DNA from 2 places in the Heyndrickxia sp. FSL K6-6286 genome. Region 1 is predicted to be linked to the other one. Evidence: riboswitches for the same ligand, from Rfam matches in the RefSeq annotation. Region 1 holds a riboswitch; the other holds the start of a gene.
The links. A riboswitch is a leader RNA that binds a small molecule or an ion and turns the genes downstream of it on or off. The one in region 1 is predicted to bind glycine.
Positions count from the first base shown of each region.

Region 2: it holds a riboswitch for glycine, as region 1 does, so the genes downstream of both, gcvT (glycine cleavage system aminomethyltransferase GcvT) here and MHI39_RS14175 (sodium:alanine symporter family protein) in region 1, are expected to answer to the same signal.

Region 1 covers NZ_CP152029.1:2,800,603-2,808,383, reverse strand. Annotated here, with positions in the region: gene MHI39_RS14195 (tetratricopeptide repeat protein) at 1-186, shown strand, start outside; gene MHI39_RS14190 (hypothetical protein) at 375-575, shown strand; gene MHI39_RS14185 (nucleotidyltransferase domain-containing protein) at 613-1,341, shown strand; gene MHI39_RS14180 (YjdF family protein) at 1,429-1,842, opposite strand; glycine riboswitch at 2,216-2,331, shown strand; gene MHI39_RS14175 (sodium:alanine symporter family protein) at 2,431-3,759, shown strand; gene MHI39_RS14170 (DeoR family transcriptional regulator) at 4,185-4,766, shown strand; gene MHI39_RS14165 (copper resistance protein CopC) at 4,773-6,416, shown strand; gene MHI39_RS14160 (YcnI family protein) at 6,447-7,073, shown strand; gene MHI39_RS14155 (phosphotransferase) at 7,304-7,780, shown strand; gene MHI39_RS14150 (phosphotransferase) at 7,780-7,781, shown strand, end outside.
Region 2 covers NZ_CP152029.1:1,931,813-1,939,593, reverse strand. Annotated here, with positions in the region: gene gcvPB (aminomethyl-transferring glycine dehydrogenase subunit GcvPB) at 1-655, opposite strand, end outside; gene gcvPA (aminomethyl-transferring glycine dehydrogenase subunit GcvPA) at 648-1,997, opposite strand; gene gcvT (glycine cleavage system aminomethyltransferase GcvT) at 2,014-3,120, opposite strand; glycine riboswitch at 3,345-3,439, opposite strand; gene MHI39_RS09745 (SNF2-related protein) at 3,724-5,430, shown strand; gene MHI39_RS09740 (YqhG family protein) at 5,399-6,205, shown strand; gene MHI39_RS09735 (YqzE family protein) at 6,828-7,004, opposite strand; gene MHI39_RS09730 (shikimate kinase) at 7,030-7,548, opposite strand; gene comGG (competence type IV pilus minor pilin ComGG) at 7,564-7,781, opposite strand, start outside.

The DNA of each region.
Region 1 (7,781 bases):
CTTGGAATGGTAGAAAGACTTGCAAAAAATTTTAATGAGGCACTCCTCCTATTTCAAAATGAACAACAAATGTTAGAAAAATATTTTCCGGATTTTTTTGTAGGCATGTCGGCAAATTTTTATGAACAAGGTATGATATTTTTAAATAAAGGCTCTTTTCTGAAATATTGTTACTATTTAAGTTAAGTGTTTATTTATACATATCCAGTTGAAAAGGTTTCACCCCCTTATTTCACTGAGAAAAGAGCAACAAGCTCATAAGAACCACTGAATTTTTTATTAGGTGTAAAAGCCGGCAATAGGGCTTTTACAGAAGCAACAATCTTTACAAAAACAATCTCTATAAAAAAGATTACCTTAATGCTGAAAAATTTATGAAAGAATTACTACACTTTGCACATCTATCCCAAGACATGATTTGTCTAGGATGTTCTTATCGTGGCCTTGGAGAAATATTCAAATCAAAAGGAGAGCAAATGAAGGCTAAAAGCTATTTTATTGATAGTATCGAGGCTTTTAAAAAAGTAAATGAAACAAAAGCAATCGATGAAGTAAAAGGTATGATGACGAAATAAGCATAGGTTTAGATTAATTTTTGTTGAGGTGATGATAATGAGGTTAAGTCCTAAGGATGCTGCATTAAAATTTGTAAATAGGAATTTTCCTAAGTGCCAAGCTGCAGTTTTGGCAGGTAGTGTTGTTCGTGGTGAAGAAACGGAAACATCTGATCTTGATGTTGTGATTTTTGATAAAAACTTTTCTTCTTCGTATCGAGAATCTTTCATAGAGTATGGTTGGGCAATTGAAACTTTTGTACATAACTTAACATCTTATCAAGTTTTTTTTCATAGTGATAGGGACAGAGCAATGCCTTCTTTACCAAAAATGGTTTCAGAAGGGATTGTAATAAAAGACGAAGGAATCATCGCGACAATTAAAAATGAAGCGAATGTACTTTTAGCGCATGGACCTGGAAAGTGGTCTGAGGAGATCATACGTATAAAACGATATTTTTTAACGGATACACTGGAAGATTATATTGGTTGTTTAAAACGAGAAGAAGGAATATTTATTGCAAATAGTTTAGCTGAATTGGTAAGTGAATTTGTTTTGAGAACGAATCAACACTGGGTCGGCACATCCAAATGGACCGTTCGGGCATTAAAAAATTATGATATTCATTTTGCTGAATTATTTGTAGATGCGTTTGATACTTATTATAAAACGGGAGATAAAAATAAGGTGATATGTCTAGTTAATCACATTTTAGAACCCTTTGGAGGACAATTATTTGAAGGGTTTAGTTTGGGAAAGGAAGAAGCTTCGAACCAATTAAAATAGGGCAGGGAGTTAGGTAGCAGTGTTTTGCAAATGAGCACTAAAAAGAACTAACTAACAAGGTTAATTGTTAGTTAGCTTGAAATCATGTTATCTACCTTTGTGTTTATTTTTCTTCTTTTGAATTTTTAACTTTCTTTTTAATTCCTTTTGTTCCTCTTTAAATTGTTTGTTTCTTATTATTTTTTCTTTTTTACGTTGTGTGTACTCTTCTTTTATAACATCCTGTGCCTTTGTTGAAGTACCTAGTTGCTTTAATTCTTTTGATACCATCCTTTGAAGTCTCTTTGGATTAATTTTCTTTAAAGATTTTTTTTCAACCGGTATTCCTTTTTGTTGCTGGTTTGCAATTAACCGAGGTAAGTCTTGATAAATAAAGTCTAATACCTCATGATTTTTAGGATCATTTCCAAAAATATAACGATAGGCTTTTAAATGATGATTCGATACAGTTTCAACAAGTCCTACATAAAATTGACCATCATAGTATATGGTTAACTTCATGATAGTCCCTCCTCTAATAAATATTAGAATGACGGACATCCCGAGGAGGGGAAGGTTACTGACATCATATGTGATGCATTCGGACTACCAACCGAATTGTGTTTTTACATTCTGAACATTATTTTACAATCAAAATGAATCGATTGAAAGAGTTTTTTTACAAAAAGTGGATGGAACCATCTTATCAAAAATATTATTCTACCAAATTATCATTCTTGACTTATCGTTTTATACGTTTATAATTAATTTTATTAATTTCATAGCATTCGGATGAACCGTGTAGGAGAAGGTCGTATCGATCTACCGATGGGGCAAGGAGCTGGTCGGACAGCTTTGAAACTCTCAGGTCTTAATCAATAAGTAAACTATACGGGGACGAATCTCTGGAGAGACTCCCTCCCATTGGAGGAAAACGAGCACCGAAGGAGTAAATCCGTCTTTTAATAGAGACGGGATAATCTCTCAGGTAAAAAGGACAGAGACAAGCGAGAAAGACCGATACCGAATCGGTTTCTTTTTCTTTGCCTTGTTCTCCAGAGACCATTTCATTAGATGAAGTGGTTTTTTATTTTGTAAAGGAGAATAGATATGGAAAGAGTAAGTCAAGTGTTAGATCACATCAATGATTATGTATGGGGAATTCCAACATTAATCCTGCTTGTAGGTACAGGAATTCTTCTTACTGTACGTCTGAAAGGCTTACAGTTTAGTAAATTATTTCATGCTCTTCGATTGGCTTTTGGTCGATCTGAAGATCAGTCCACGACAGGAGATATTAGTCATTTCCAAGCACTTATGACATCGATGGCAGCAACGATTGGTATGGGCAACATTGCCGGTGTGGCAACGGCTATAACAATTGGTGGTCCAGGTGCAGTTTTTTGGATGTGGGTCACAGCGCTTTTTGGCATGGCTACCAAATATTCAGAGGCCATTCTAGCTGTAAAATATCGTATCATTGGTTCAAATGGCGAATATTCAGGAGGCCCCATGTATTATTTAGAAAAAGGGCTTAAGCAAAAATGGTTAGCGAATTTGTTTGCTATTTTTGGTGCCACCGCCTCTTTTGGGATAGGAAATTTAGTACAATCTAATTCCGTAGCTGAGGCAATGAGAATTAATTTTTCAGTCTCACCCTTAATTAGTGGTATAGTAATGGCGATATTTATTGCTATTGTTATCCTAGGAGGAGTAAAAGCGATAGGCAAGGTGACAGGCTATTTTGTTCCCATAAAAGCCTTTGTATATATTATAGCAGGTTTAATTATTATCATTTATCATCTGGATCAAGTTCCAAAGGCGTTTTCGCTAATCTTTTCTGGTGCGTTTAATGGAACGGCTGCTGCTGGTGGCTTTGTTGGAGCAACCATTGCTTCAGCTATTCAAATGGGGGTGGCAAGAGGAGTATTCGCCAATGAAGCGGGATTAGGAAGTGCGCCGATTGCTGCAGCAGCAGCTAAAACAGATATTCCGGCAAAACAAGCCCTAGTTTCAATGACGGGAACCTTTTTAGATACATTCATCGTTTGTACCATTACAAGCCTTGTGTTAATTACAACAGGTGCTTGGGAGTCAGGAAAGACAGGAGTCGAAGCAACTACTTTAGCTTTTCAATCAGTATTTGGACAAGCAGGAAGTATGGTACTTGGAATAGCTATTATTTTATTTGCCTATTCTACCATCTTAGGCTGGTCTTACTATGGCGAAAAATGTATCGAGTATTTATTTGGTCGTCAAGCGATTCGTTATTATCGTTATATATTTATCATGATGATAGCAGTTGGAGCAAATTTAAAACTTGGAATTGTATGGACATTCTCTGATATAGCTAATGGCCTCATGGCAATTCCGAATTTAATCGGATTAGTTGGATTAAGCAGTGTGGTTGTTATGGAGACCAAGAAATTGATAAAATAAACCATTAATCTAGAAGGCTGTTAATAGAATGATCTATTGCAGCCTTTTTTAGGTTAGGAAGAAATGATGAAGGACTTTGTTATTATATGCTTGCATCTAATCGACTTATATTGCGAGATACAATAGTAGAGAAAATCCTTAAGTATAAAAACTTTAAGCAGACAAAAAAAGCATAACTGGCACCTGTATTTATCCGGTAACTAAAAAAGACTTAGAACAATTTTTTTATAAAATAGAGATTCTCACATTATGGGAATCTTTTATTATTTGTTATATTATGTTTGATTGCAACATAAGTTCACATAAATATCACAAGTATATAGGTGATTTTAGTATATAATGGGAAAAGGTAAACAGAAGCTTTGTTTTTTAATTTGTGATTGTTTGTTAAAAGGGAACATAAAGTTAAAAGAGAGGTGATTGTATTGTTACCAATCGAAAGACAAAGAGAAATAAAATTACTTATCCAAATGAAAAAAACATTGAAGATTAGTGAACTTAGCGAACAATTTAATGTATCAGAAATGACGATATATCGGGATATTAAACCATTAGTTGAAGAAGGGTTAGTGACGAAAACATTTGGTGGAATTTCCTTAATTGAAAAGAAAGAGTCTAGTTTACCAGATCATAGCCATTGTGTTTTTTGCCACAAACCAAATAATCAGAAAATGGCGTATCGCTTAATTCTTGCCAATGACAAAATCGAAACAGCTTGCTGTGCACATTGTGGTTTATTACGACATCGTCAATTGGGAGATGAAGTACTACAAGCAATTTGTCATGATTTTTTCACCAATACAACAATTAGTGCACTTCTAACATGGTATGTTTTGGATACATGCTTGAATATTTCCTGCTGCCAGCCGCACATTATTACTTTTGAAAATCGAGACCATGCTGAAAAATTTGTAAAAGGTTTTGGTGGGAATATTTATGGATTTCAAGAGGCAATGGAAGTGGTAGCAAAAAAAATGAATGGTGATACTGGATGTCACAATCAATAAATACAAGTGTTTCCAGAGCAAAAAAGATTACTAGATAAGGAGGGGACACTTATTAAAAAAATAAAAAATGTTTTACCTATATTCTTTACATTATTTATCGGATTTTCGCTTATATTTATTCAAGTACCAAAAGCAGAAGCACACTCGACACTTATTGAGACGACACCTGAAAAGATGGAGGTTACCGACTCTTCTCCAAAGTTTTTAGAGCTTCGTTTTAATGAACCGATTGAACAGGATTTGGCAGATATTACGATATATGATTGGAATGCAAAGCCTGTAATTTCAAAACAATCCGTTGGCGGAGAGAAGCGTTCCAAGGTGCTACATATAAATTTGCCAAACCTTAAGCAAGGAACCTATACCGTACAGTGGAGTGTAGTATCCTTAGATGGCCACCCTGTTAGCGGGTCATATATGTTTGCGGTTGGTAAGGAAACAAAGGGTGGGGCGGAATCAATTAAATCAAAAGACGGAAGTTCCATTCCTCTTTTAGTAGCAACTAGAACAATTGTTGAAATCCTCTTATTAATAGGAGGAGGATTATATTGGTTTCATTTACTAGCTAAAAGGAAGAAATTCGTAGAACAAGATATATTACCAAAAAAAGTTAAACTAATAAGTTCTTTCATTCTATTACTAGGAACTATATTGGAATTGCTGGTTTACACGTTGTCATTACCTGATGGCTTATTTCAAACTATCATCCATGGACGATGGGATTTATTAATTCATTTTCCTTTCATTGTTATGGTTGCAGTTCAGCTTCTACTTATCATATTACTTTTCATACCTGAAATGGTGGAAGCATGGTATCTAGTTATTTGGTTTTTACTGGTTATTATACCTGCATTTGGCGGGCATGTTTGGGGAATGGAGCATCCTTATATAGCTGCAGTTCCACGGACTATTCACCAACTATCAATCGCACTATGGGTTGGTGCCTTGAGCTATTTAGTAATCTATCTAATTAGAAATAAATTGTTCTCTAAGGAAAAACTATCGACTACATTCCGTTCGTTTTTCGTAAAAAATGTTCTAACAGCTTCAATAATGGTCATAATCTCTGGAATCATTATGGTCATTTTACAAACTGGATGGTCCACTGTCATTACAGAGTGGGGAAATTGGAGTACGATTTTATTTGTTAAGATTTTTCTTGTCGTATTAATGCTACTCTTTGCATTGTATCAGACATTAAAATGGAAAAAGATTGGGCGATTTTCCACTCCACGAATACTACGGATCGAATGGCTAATTGCATTGGTGATAATATTTTTGGGTGTTTGGCTAAGCCAATCTGCATATCCAATACCAAGCAAATCTTATAATAGTGTTTTAACCTCTGGACAAGAAAAAGTTCAAGTGAAAATCGCTAAATTACAAGCGGGAGATCAAAAGATGACATTAACATTTCCTGCTTCTGAAAATCATGCGCCTGATAGAGTACAAGTTTCTATGGAAATGCCAAAGCATGGTATGAAATCTGGACCTTTTATAGCAACACTTAAAAAAGATGGAGTTTATCAGGTTGAACTACCATTTACAATGTCAGGTACTTGGGATATGACTATACAGGCAGAGTATACTGAAATGGAGAGTAAAGAGTGGAAGGATCAAGTATTTGTCAATTTAAGTAGAAATGAATAAAGATGAATTAATTGTTTGGAGGAAAGTGGAATGAAAAAACAAAGTAAAATCATGTCAATCATATTAATGATGTTCGCATTATTTCTTATCGTACCTGTGGTAGCAGATGCACATGTGACCGTACAACCAGATGTAAGTACAACTAATGCATATGAAAAATATACTGTTCGAGTACCAGTAGAAAAAGAGATCAATACAACAGAAATTAAGCTCGAAGTTCCCAAAGATGTTGATCTTGTTTCGGTACTTCCAATGACTGGATGGGATTATCAATTAGAAAAAAATGAAAATGATAAGATCACTGCTGTTGTATGGAAAGCTAATAATGGTGGGATTAAGTCAGGAGAATTTGTTGAGTTTTCATTTATCGGTGCAAACCCGAGTAAGCCAGGGGAAGTGAGCTGGAAGGCACTACAAACATATCAAGATGGGTCAGTGGTAGAATGGGTTGGACCTGCTGGATCTGATGAGCCTGCTTCAATAACAAAAATCCAAGAAGGCGATTCAGTAAAACCTCATGCGGAAAGCAGTCATTCTGATCACAAGGATAGCAATAAAACAGAAGCTGATAATGCGAGCACAAATTGGCTACCAATAGTGCTTTCAGTTATTGCTATATTACTTGCTTTGATTAGTTTATTGCGCAAACGTAAGTAAGATAATATTATCTATGTGATTGAATTAGATTGATAGTGCAAGTTAAATCCTCGGGGCCGTCTATTAAGACGGTCCTTTTCTTATATTCGATGTGAATAATATATCATTAAGAGGCTACGGAAGATTCAGATAAGTTGCGATATTATTGATTTATCGTATATTGTTATCCTAAAAATGACGATATTAATAAATATAAATAAAATATTAAATATCTATTAGGGGAATTGAACATGGAAGAAAAAACTTGTGAACAAATTAAAGAAGATATTTTTAATACCCTTAAAATGAGATATAAATTAGATATTTTGAGTGATAAAAAGATCAATAAAGGTTATCTGAATTATAAATGGAAAATATACACGGATAAGGGGAACTTTTTTGTAAAGCAATACAATAAAAAACGTTATCCAGACGAAATGTTAGATGGATTGGAACGATTTTTGAACCAGCATGCCTATTTATATGAAAATGGGATACCATGTCCTAAACTATTTATTTATGAGAAAAAGTATGTACAGTATTCAATAGGCGGTGAACGATTTGTTTTAATGGAACTAAAAAATGGGAATATGATTGAGGCAGGTTCTGCTACAATCGACCAAATGTATAGTTTAGGAAGTATTATAGGAAAAATGCACAAATTACTAAATACAAAAAGGCAAGTTGATTTGCCTTTACATTGGGAGATTCCTTCCAAAAAAAAATGAT
Region 2 (7,781 bases), 870 kb from region 1:
GGTTGGTTAACATTAATGCAGCTGTATCAGGACCAACTAATTTTCGTAAATCCTCTAAATCTACTAATCCATTCTCATTAGACTTTACAGTAATCGTTTCAAGACCTGCTACTGTAGCTGATGCCGGATTGGTTCCATGAGCAGAATCTGGTACAATCACTTTCGTTCGATTTACATCACCATTTGCTTCATGATAAGCACGGATCATCATTAATCCCGTCCATTCCCCGTGCGCTCCAGCTGCAGGCTGTAAAGTGACTTCATCCATACCAGTTATTTCAATAAGATGCTCTTGAAGATCATACATTAATTCTAATGCACCTTGAACTGTGTCTTCATCTTGGAGTGGATGAATATGAGCAAATCCTGGAAAACGAGCAACAGATTCATTTATTTTAGGGTTATATTTCATCGTACATGAACCGAGAGGATAGAACCCAGAATCTACACCATGATTTTTCTTTGATAAAGCAGTATAATGACGCATAATATCTAATTCAGATACTTCTGGTAGATTGGGCTCCTCATCACGAATATATTCAGCTGAAAAATATTCACTAATGTCAATATTAGGAACATCAAGTTCAGGAAGACTATAACCGATTCGGCCAGGTTTTGTGAGTTCAAAAATTAATGGTTGATCCACCTTATTCATGGCTATCCCTCAATTCTTTAATAAATTGATCAATTTCCTCTTTTGTACGTAACTCAGTAACAGCAATCAACATATGATTAACCATTTTCGGATAATCTTTGCTTAAGTCATACCCACCAATAATTCCTTTTGCAAGTAATTGTTTATTTACTTCTTTAACAGGCTTATTTAATTTCACGACAAACTCATTAAAGCTTGGTCCATCCAATACAAGTTCAAAACCATTTTGAGAAAATGCTTTTTTCGCATAACAGGCTTTTTGGATATTTTGAACCGCCATTTCTTTCACACCTTTTCTTCCAAGGGCTGTCATGGCTACTGAAGCTGCTAATGCGTTCAATGCTTGGTTAGAGCATATATTAGATGTTGCTTTATCTCGGCGAATATGCTGTTCACGGGCTTGAAGAGTTAATACATAGCCTCTTTTCCCATTTTCATCAACTGTTTCTCCAACTAATCGTCCTGGCACCTTTCTCATTAATTTATTAGTAACTGCAAAGTACCCACAATGTGGACCTCCAAAGCTTTGTGGAATGCCAAACACTTGCGCATCGCCGACGACAATATCTGCACCAAACTTTCCTGGAGGGGTAATAGCACCCAATGCTAGAGGGTTACTCGAAACAATAAATAAACCTTTGTGTTGATGGACTATAGGCTCGAATTCTTTTAATGGTTCAATTCTTCCAAAGAAGTTAGGGTATTGTAAAATCACTGCTGCTACATCTTCATTAATTTCTCTTTCTAATGCCTTTATATCTGTCACACCATTTTCATGTGGAATTTCAACCACATCAATATACTGACCTTTTGCATATGTTTTTAAGACTTCACGTGATTCCGGGTGAACAGTTTCAGAAATAAGGACTTTTTTTCTACGTGTTTGGCCACAGCTGAGCATTGCTGCTTCGGCTAACGCTGTTCCTCCATCATACATAGATGAATTTGCTACATCCATACCTGTTAATTCACATATCATGGTCTGAAATTCAAATATTGCTTGTAATTCACCTTGAGAAATTTCCGGTTGATATGGCGTATACGCCGTATAAAATTCAGATCTACTTATGACATGATCAACAATCGTTGGTATATAGTGATCATAAACACCAGCACCTAAAAATGAAATATTTTGCTTTACATCCATATTTTTTGCTGCCATTTGACTTAATTCTTTAAGTAAGGAGCTTTCAGATTTTGCTTCTTTTATGTTATATAATCCATTAAAACGGACTTTTTCTGGTATATCACTGAATAACTCATCAACAGAGTCAACCCCTATTGTTTGAAGCATTTCTTTCTTATCCTGCTCTGTCATCGGTAGATAACGATGCTTTGTCATATATCTCTCTCCCATCCTATTTTTTAGGTCGTTTATAAAATGGTGTTTGTATTACTTTTGCTTTTAAACGTTTATTACGAATTTCAATATCGATCTCTTGATCTAGTTCTGTAAATTGAATATCAACAAGACCTAAACCAATATTTTTCTTCAATGTAGGGGACTGTGTTCCTGTTGTTACCCAGCCAATTTCTTCGGCTCCTGAGAAGATTTTATATCCATGACGTGGAATTCCACGATCAATCATTTCAATTCCTATGATTTTTCTAGTTAAACCTTTTTCCTTTTGTTCTTTTAATACGGACTTTCCAATAAAGTCAGCGTTCTTAGTCGTTTTCACAGCAAATCCAATCCCAGCTTCAAGGGGACTGATTTCCGCAGTTAATTCTTGACCATATAATGGCAAGGTTGCTTCAAAACGAAGAGTGTCCCTAGCTCCTAAGCCACAAGGAAGTAGCCCTTCTTCCTTTCCGGCAGCTAATAGTTCCTTCCATAATGAAATGGTATCCTCTGCACGACAATAAATTTCAAAGCCATCTTCACCCGTATACCCTGTACGAGAAACTAATGCTGTTATCCCTTTAATACTCACTTCAGGATTAAATTTAAAAAATTTAATATCGGCCAAATTCATGTCATTCACAATCGATTGTAGAATCGTTTCTGCAAGGGGACCTTGAATAGCAATTTGACCAATGCTTGAAGAAATATTTTCTAAAGCGACATCACCTTCCACGTGTTCCTTTAGCCAGTTAAAATCTTTTTCAATATTGCTGGCATTCACTACAAGGAGGTAATGTTCATCTGAATACTTATAAACTAATAGATCATCAACAGTACCACCATTTGCATTGCACATGGCATTATACTGTGCACCATGAATGGCAATCTTTGAAATATCATTTGTCATGACTTTTTGTAAAAATGCTGTACTGTCTTTTCCTTTAACCGTTATTTCACCCATATGGGATACATCAAATAAACCAGCTTTCGTACGAACTGCTTCATGTTCTTCTTTAATACTCGAAAATTGTACTGGCAATTCCCATCCACCAAAATCAATTGTTTTGCCACCATATTCTTTATATACATCATATAATGGTGTTCTCTTTAATTCTGACATTGATGATCCCCCTATCAATATAATTAAATTTGGCATTCTTCCACTTTCAATTAATTTCAAAGATTTAGACATAAAAAAGGACAGAGAAAACCAATTTTTAAATTAGTCTCTGTCCTGGCACCTGAAAGTTTACCTTCACATTTGTTCCGATACGATTGCTTTGAAACATATGAAAAGGATTTCCCCTTTGGTGGCTCCTAAATAGAAAGCACTCTCCAGAGTTGCGTCATACAAGAGTCTTTTTGCCTGAGAGATTCATAATTATTTATTATTTGCTCCTTCGGCGTCGCACTTAAGCGATCTCTCCCCCTGTAATCATTCGCCTATATTTAATTGAAAAATGGATATACTACTAAAATAAGCTTTTTATTCATTTTTAAATCCTTTTCAAGCTATATCCATCCTATCATTATTCATTATTTTCAGCAATCATTTTTCTAGCATTTTCGAACAAAAAATACACCTTTTACAAAAGAATTCTTGCAAGAAAAGGCATACATTTTATTTATAACACTAAAATACGAACATTTCTTTTATAAATTATTTTTTTATTCGTCTATTATTCATGTATATCTATATCGGACTGAATGATGAGGTGGTTTTATGTCAATAAAAATAAATTTTGATCACTCATGGAGTAAGGGTTTAGCAGATCGATTCGTAAAGGATGGTCCCTGGGGAAATTGGCAATTATATGATTTAGCAATCCAGATGGAAAAACAACAAATTATACCTGAGTTTGAAGGATTACAATGCACAAAACACTTAGCAAACTTAAAACCTTTGCCACACCAGCTAGAAGTTGCAAAACAAGTTGTTGAAAATATGAATGGCAAAGCCATTTTGGCAGATGAGGTTGGATTAGGAAAAACAATTGAAGCCGGATTAATTTTAAAAGAACTCATGATCCGGCGTCTTGTAAAAAAAGTGTTGATCCTTGTTCCCGCCTCTTTAGTCTCTCAATGGGCGTTTGAATTGAACACAAAATTCTATATTCCAGCAGTTGCTCAGAAAAAAAGCTATGTTTGGGATCAATGTGATTGCGTGATTTCTTCCATCGATACCGCAAAACGATCTCCACATCGGGAAAAAATTTACGAGCAAAGTTATGATTTAGTCATTATTGATGAGGCGCATAAATTAAAAAATCATAAAACAAAAAACTATGAATTTGTGCAAAATCTCAAAAAAAAGTTCTGTCTTTTGCTAACAGCGACTCCAATCCAAAATCGTATTGATGAGATTTTTCATTTAGTATCACTTTTAAAACCTGGTCATCTTGGTAGTCAAACGAACTTTTTTGAAAAATATAAAAGTGGTGAAAGGTCGACAAAGGATGAAGAACGTTTAAAAGAACTAGTTAATAAAGTAATGATCCGCAATCGTAGAATAGATACAGGGATTGAGTGGACTAAACGTCATGTTAAAACTATTTTAATTGATTTTTCTAAAGAGGAAAGAGATTTATATGATTCCATCCAACTATTGAAAACTAATGATCAAGCATATGGCCCAGGCGGTTTTTCTATGATGACTTTACAACGCGAAGCATGCAGTAGCAGGGAATCTGTCTACTATACATTAAAAAACATGTTGAAAAAATACGAAAATCCATCGCCTCTTTTTACAGAACAGATTTCACTTTTATTTAAAAAAATTGAAGCCGTTAAACAAAATTCAAAAGCTGAGAAAACTTTAGAATTAATAAAAAATATAAATGATAAAGTCATTATTTTCACTGAATATCGAGCTACACAGCTTTATTTGCAATGGTTTTTAAAGCAACATGGAATTAGCTCTGTTCCGTTTCGCGGCGGATTTAAACGTGGGAAGAAGGACTGGATGAGAGAATTATTCCAAAAACATGCACAGGTTTTAATTGCAACCGAGGCTGGTGGGGAAGGAATTAACCTACAGTTCTGCCATCATATGATTAATTTTGATTTACCTTGGAATCCAATGAGATTAGAACAACGAATTGGACGTGTACATCGTCTAGGTCAACAAGAAGATGTTCATATTTATAATTTAGCTACGAAAAATACGGTCGAAGATCACATTCTTAAACTTCTTTATGAAAAAATAAATTTATTTGAACGTGTAATTGGAGAATTAGATGACATTTTAACAAGGTTGGAGTTTGGAAAATTAGAAAATCATTTGCAAGACATCTTTCAGAACTCACGAACTGAAGGAGAAATGAAAATTAAAATGGATAATTTAACAGAAATGATACAGTTTGCCGAAAGTATAAAAGAAAAAGAAGGAGGTAATTTCGGTGCAGCAGCAGGAAATTCATCAATATCTTAGTCAATATTTTGAAGCAAACGAGTGTGAGATTATTGAAAGTGAAGCTGGTTACTTAACCGTTCAGTTAACAAAGGAACTTGATAAAGAATTAATGAATCGTCCTTTTTACTGGCATTATTTAGAGAAAACAGGTGGAATCCCTAACCCAATGAAATTAACTCTGATTACTGATCAAGAAAAAGCTCCTGATCAAATCAAAGGCGAGGTCATTCATTTTGGTTCTCCTCGTCTTCATCAAATTTTTCAATCGACGAAGAATTTTGCAAAATATATTCGATTATATGAAATCTCTCAAACTATGCCCAAGCAACAAACACCTTTATATCCATGGCTAGGAATGAATATAAAAATTTCTTATCAATGTGATCGGAAACGTGATGTTTTCCGGTCATTTGGTTTAAACCTTATTAACGGTATACTCATCGAACAATTTCATGAAAAACTGACAAAGAAAGTGCTATCCCCTAAAATTCCAGATTTTAGTTTTACCTTAACACCAATTATTATGCCTACAAGTGGTGTAACTAGAATTGAAAATTTTTTAAGACAGGAAATTATGAAGGAAGATCATTCATGGGCAGAAGAAGCAAAACAGCGTTGGAATGAGGATTTATCTTTATTAGATCATTTTTATGAAGACATCGAAGAAAAACCGGAAGCTTATTTAACAGAAAAAGAAGCGTTAAAACATCAATATGAACCTTTCATTACAATTGAAATTATCAATGGTGGACTGTTTTATTTGATGGATAATCATATATATGAAGAGAACTAACAAGTGAGGGAACACCTAAGCATCGCCATAGCACTCAAACAATTCACGACTTTAATCATTTCCATTGTGGATTAAATTGAAGTAATCAACAATCTTCATTGTAAGCCGTAGTGTAGAATCTTTATAATAAAGTCTGTTCGTATGAAGGACTTGCTGGTCTCAACCCATTATATTATTAGTTAAACATTCTCTAAATAGCAACAGGTTTGAGAAAAGTGCCTAATATACATATAAGATTATTTGTTGCGTCTGTAAAAGCCCTACTGCCGGCTTTTACACCTAATAATAGGACAGCATTCTTTCTAAGTTTTCAGCTCTTTTCTCAGTAGAATAAAGGATTTGGCTGTCTTCAACGTATTTTTAATTAGTTAAAAAATTCTCTGAATAGCAACAGGTTTGAGAAAAGTGCCTAATATACATATAAGATTATTTGTTGCGTCTGTAAAAGCTCTACTGCCGGCTTTTACACCTAATAATAGGACAGCATTCTTTTAACGTTTGTAGCTCTTTTCTTAATGAAGGATTTGGCTGTCTTCAACCTATTTTTATTAGTTAAAACATTCTCTAAGTAGCAACAAGATTTGAGAAAAGAGCATAAAAAAAAATAGGAGAGATTACTCTCCTATTTCCTTTTAAATAGCATGATAATTGAATAGGGCAATACACCAAACCAGCGATAAAGAAATGGATTCTTTTGTTCTTTTCGTTCCAATCGTGATTGGATTCGATCGGATTTTGGCGTGTCAAAGTGTTTCACAAAGGTTTGGGTAATATATTTTACATAATCATTAGTAGACATATTTTTTACACCACCCCTATGATACTTAATTATTGCCAAGCTCTAATCCTTGTATACATCCTTCAAGTTTTTTTAACGTTTCAGGGATGGATAAATTAGTGGTATCTATAATCATATCTGCACTTTCCTTATAATACGGCAATCTTGATTGATATAGATTAATCATTTCTCTTTCTGATTTATTCCGTGCCAATGGACGTGTCGGGTCATTTTGTATTCTTTTGACCATCTGAAGAGGATCACATTGCAAAAATATTGTGAAGCCTAATTTTTTTAATAATTGTTGATTTACTTCTGAACTAATAATTCCCCCTCCAGTAGTGATAATCCCTTCATACTCTTCTGTCCTTTGTAAAATTTCTGTTTCTTTTTTGCGAAAATATTCTTCACCTTTATTTGCAAAAATTTCTGCAATGGTTGTTCCTTCTTCCAGCTCAATCAAAACATCTGTATCATACATAGAACATTTCAATAGCTTGGAAAGTTCTTTTCCAATTGTTGTTTTTCCGGCACCCATAAAACCTATGATATACAGCTTATCCACTATTTCCTTCTCTCCTTAATTTTCATTCCATTTTAATGGACGATGGTCTTTTATACTATATAATACTTGATATTTAATCGCTCGACCATGCTCTATTGATGTAGTAATGTTTATTAAATAATTCTCCTCTTCTTGAGGATAGACATGATAATTAATTTTTCCTTGATTAAATGCAATTGTGCCGCTATCCATATTATTTTGATTTTCAATTTGCCTAATTAAGCTTTTTATTG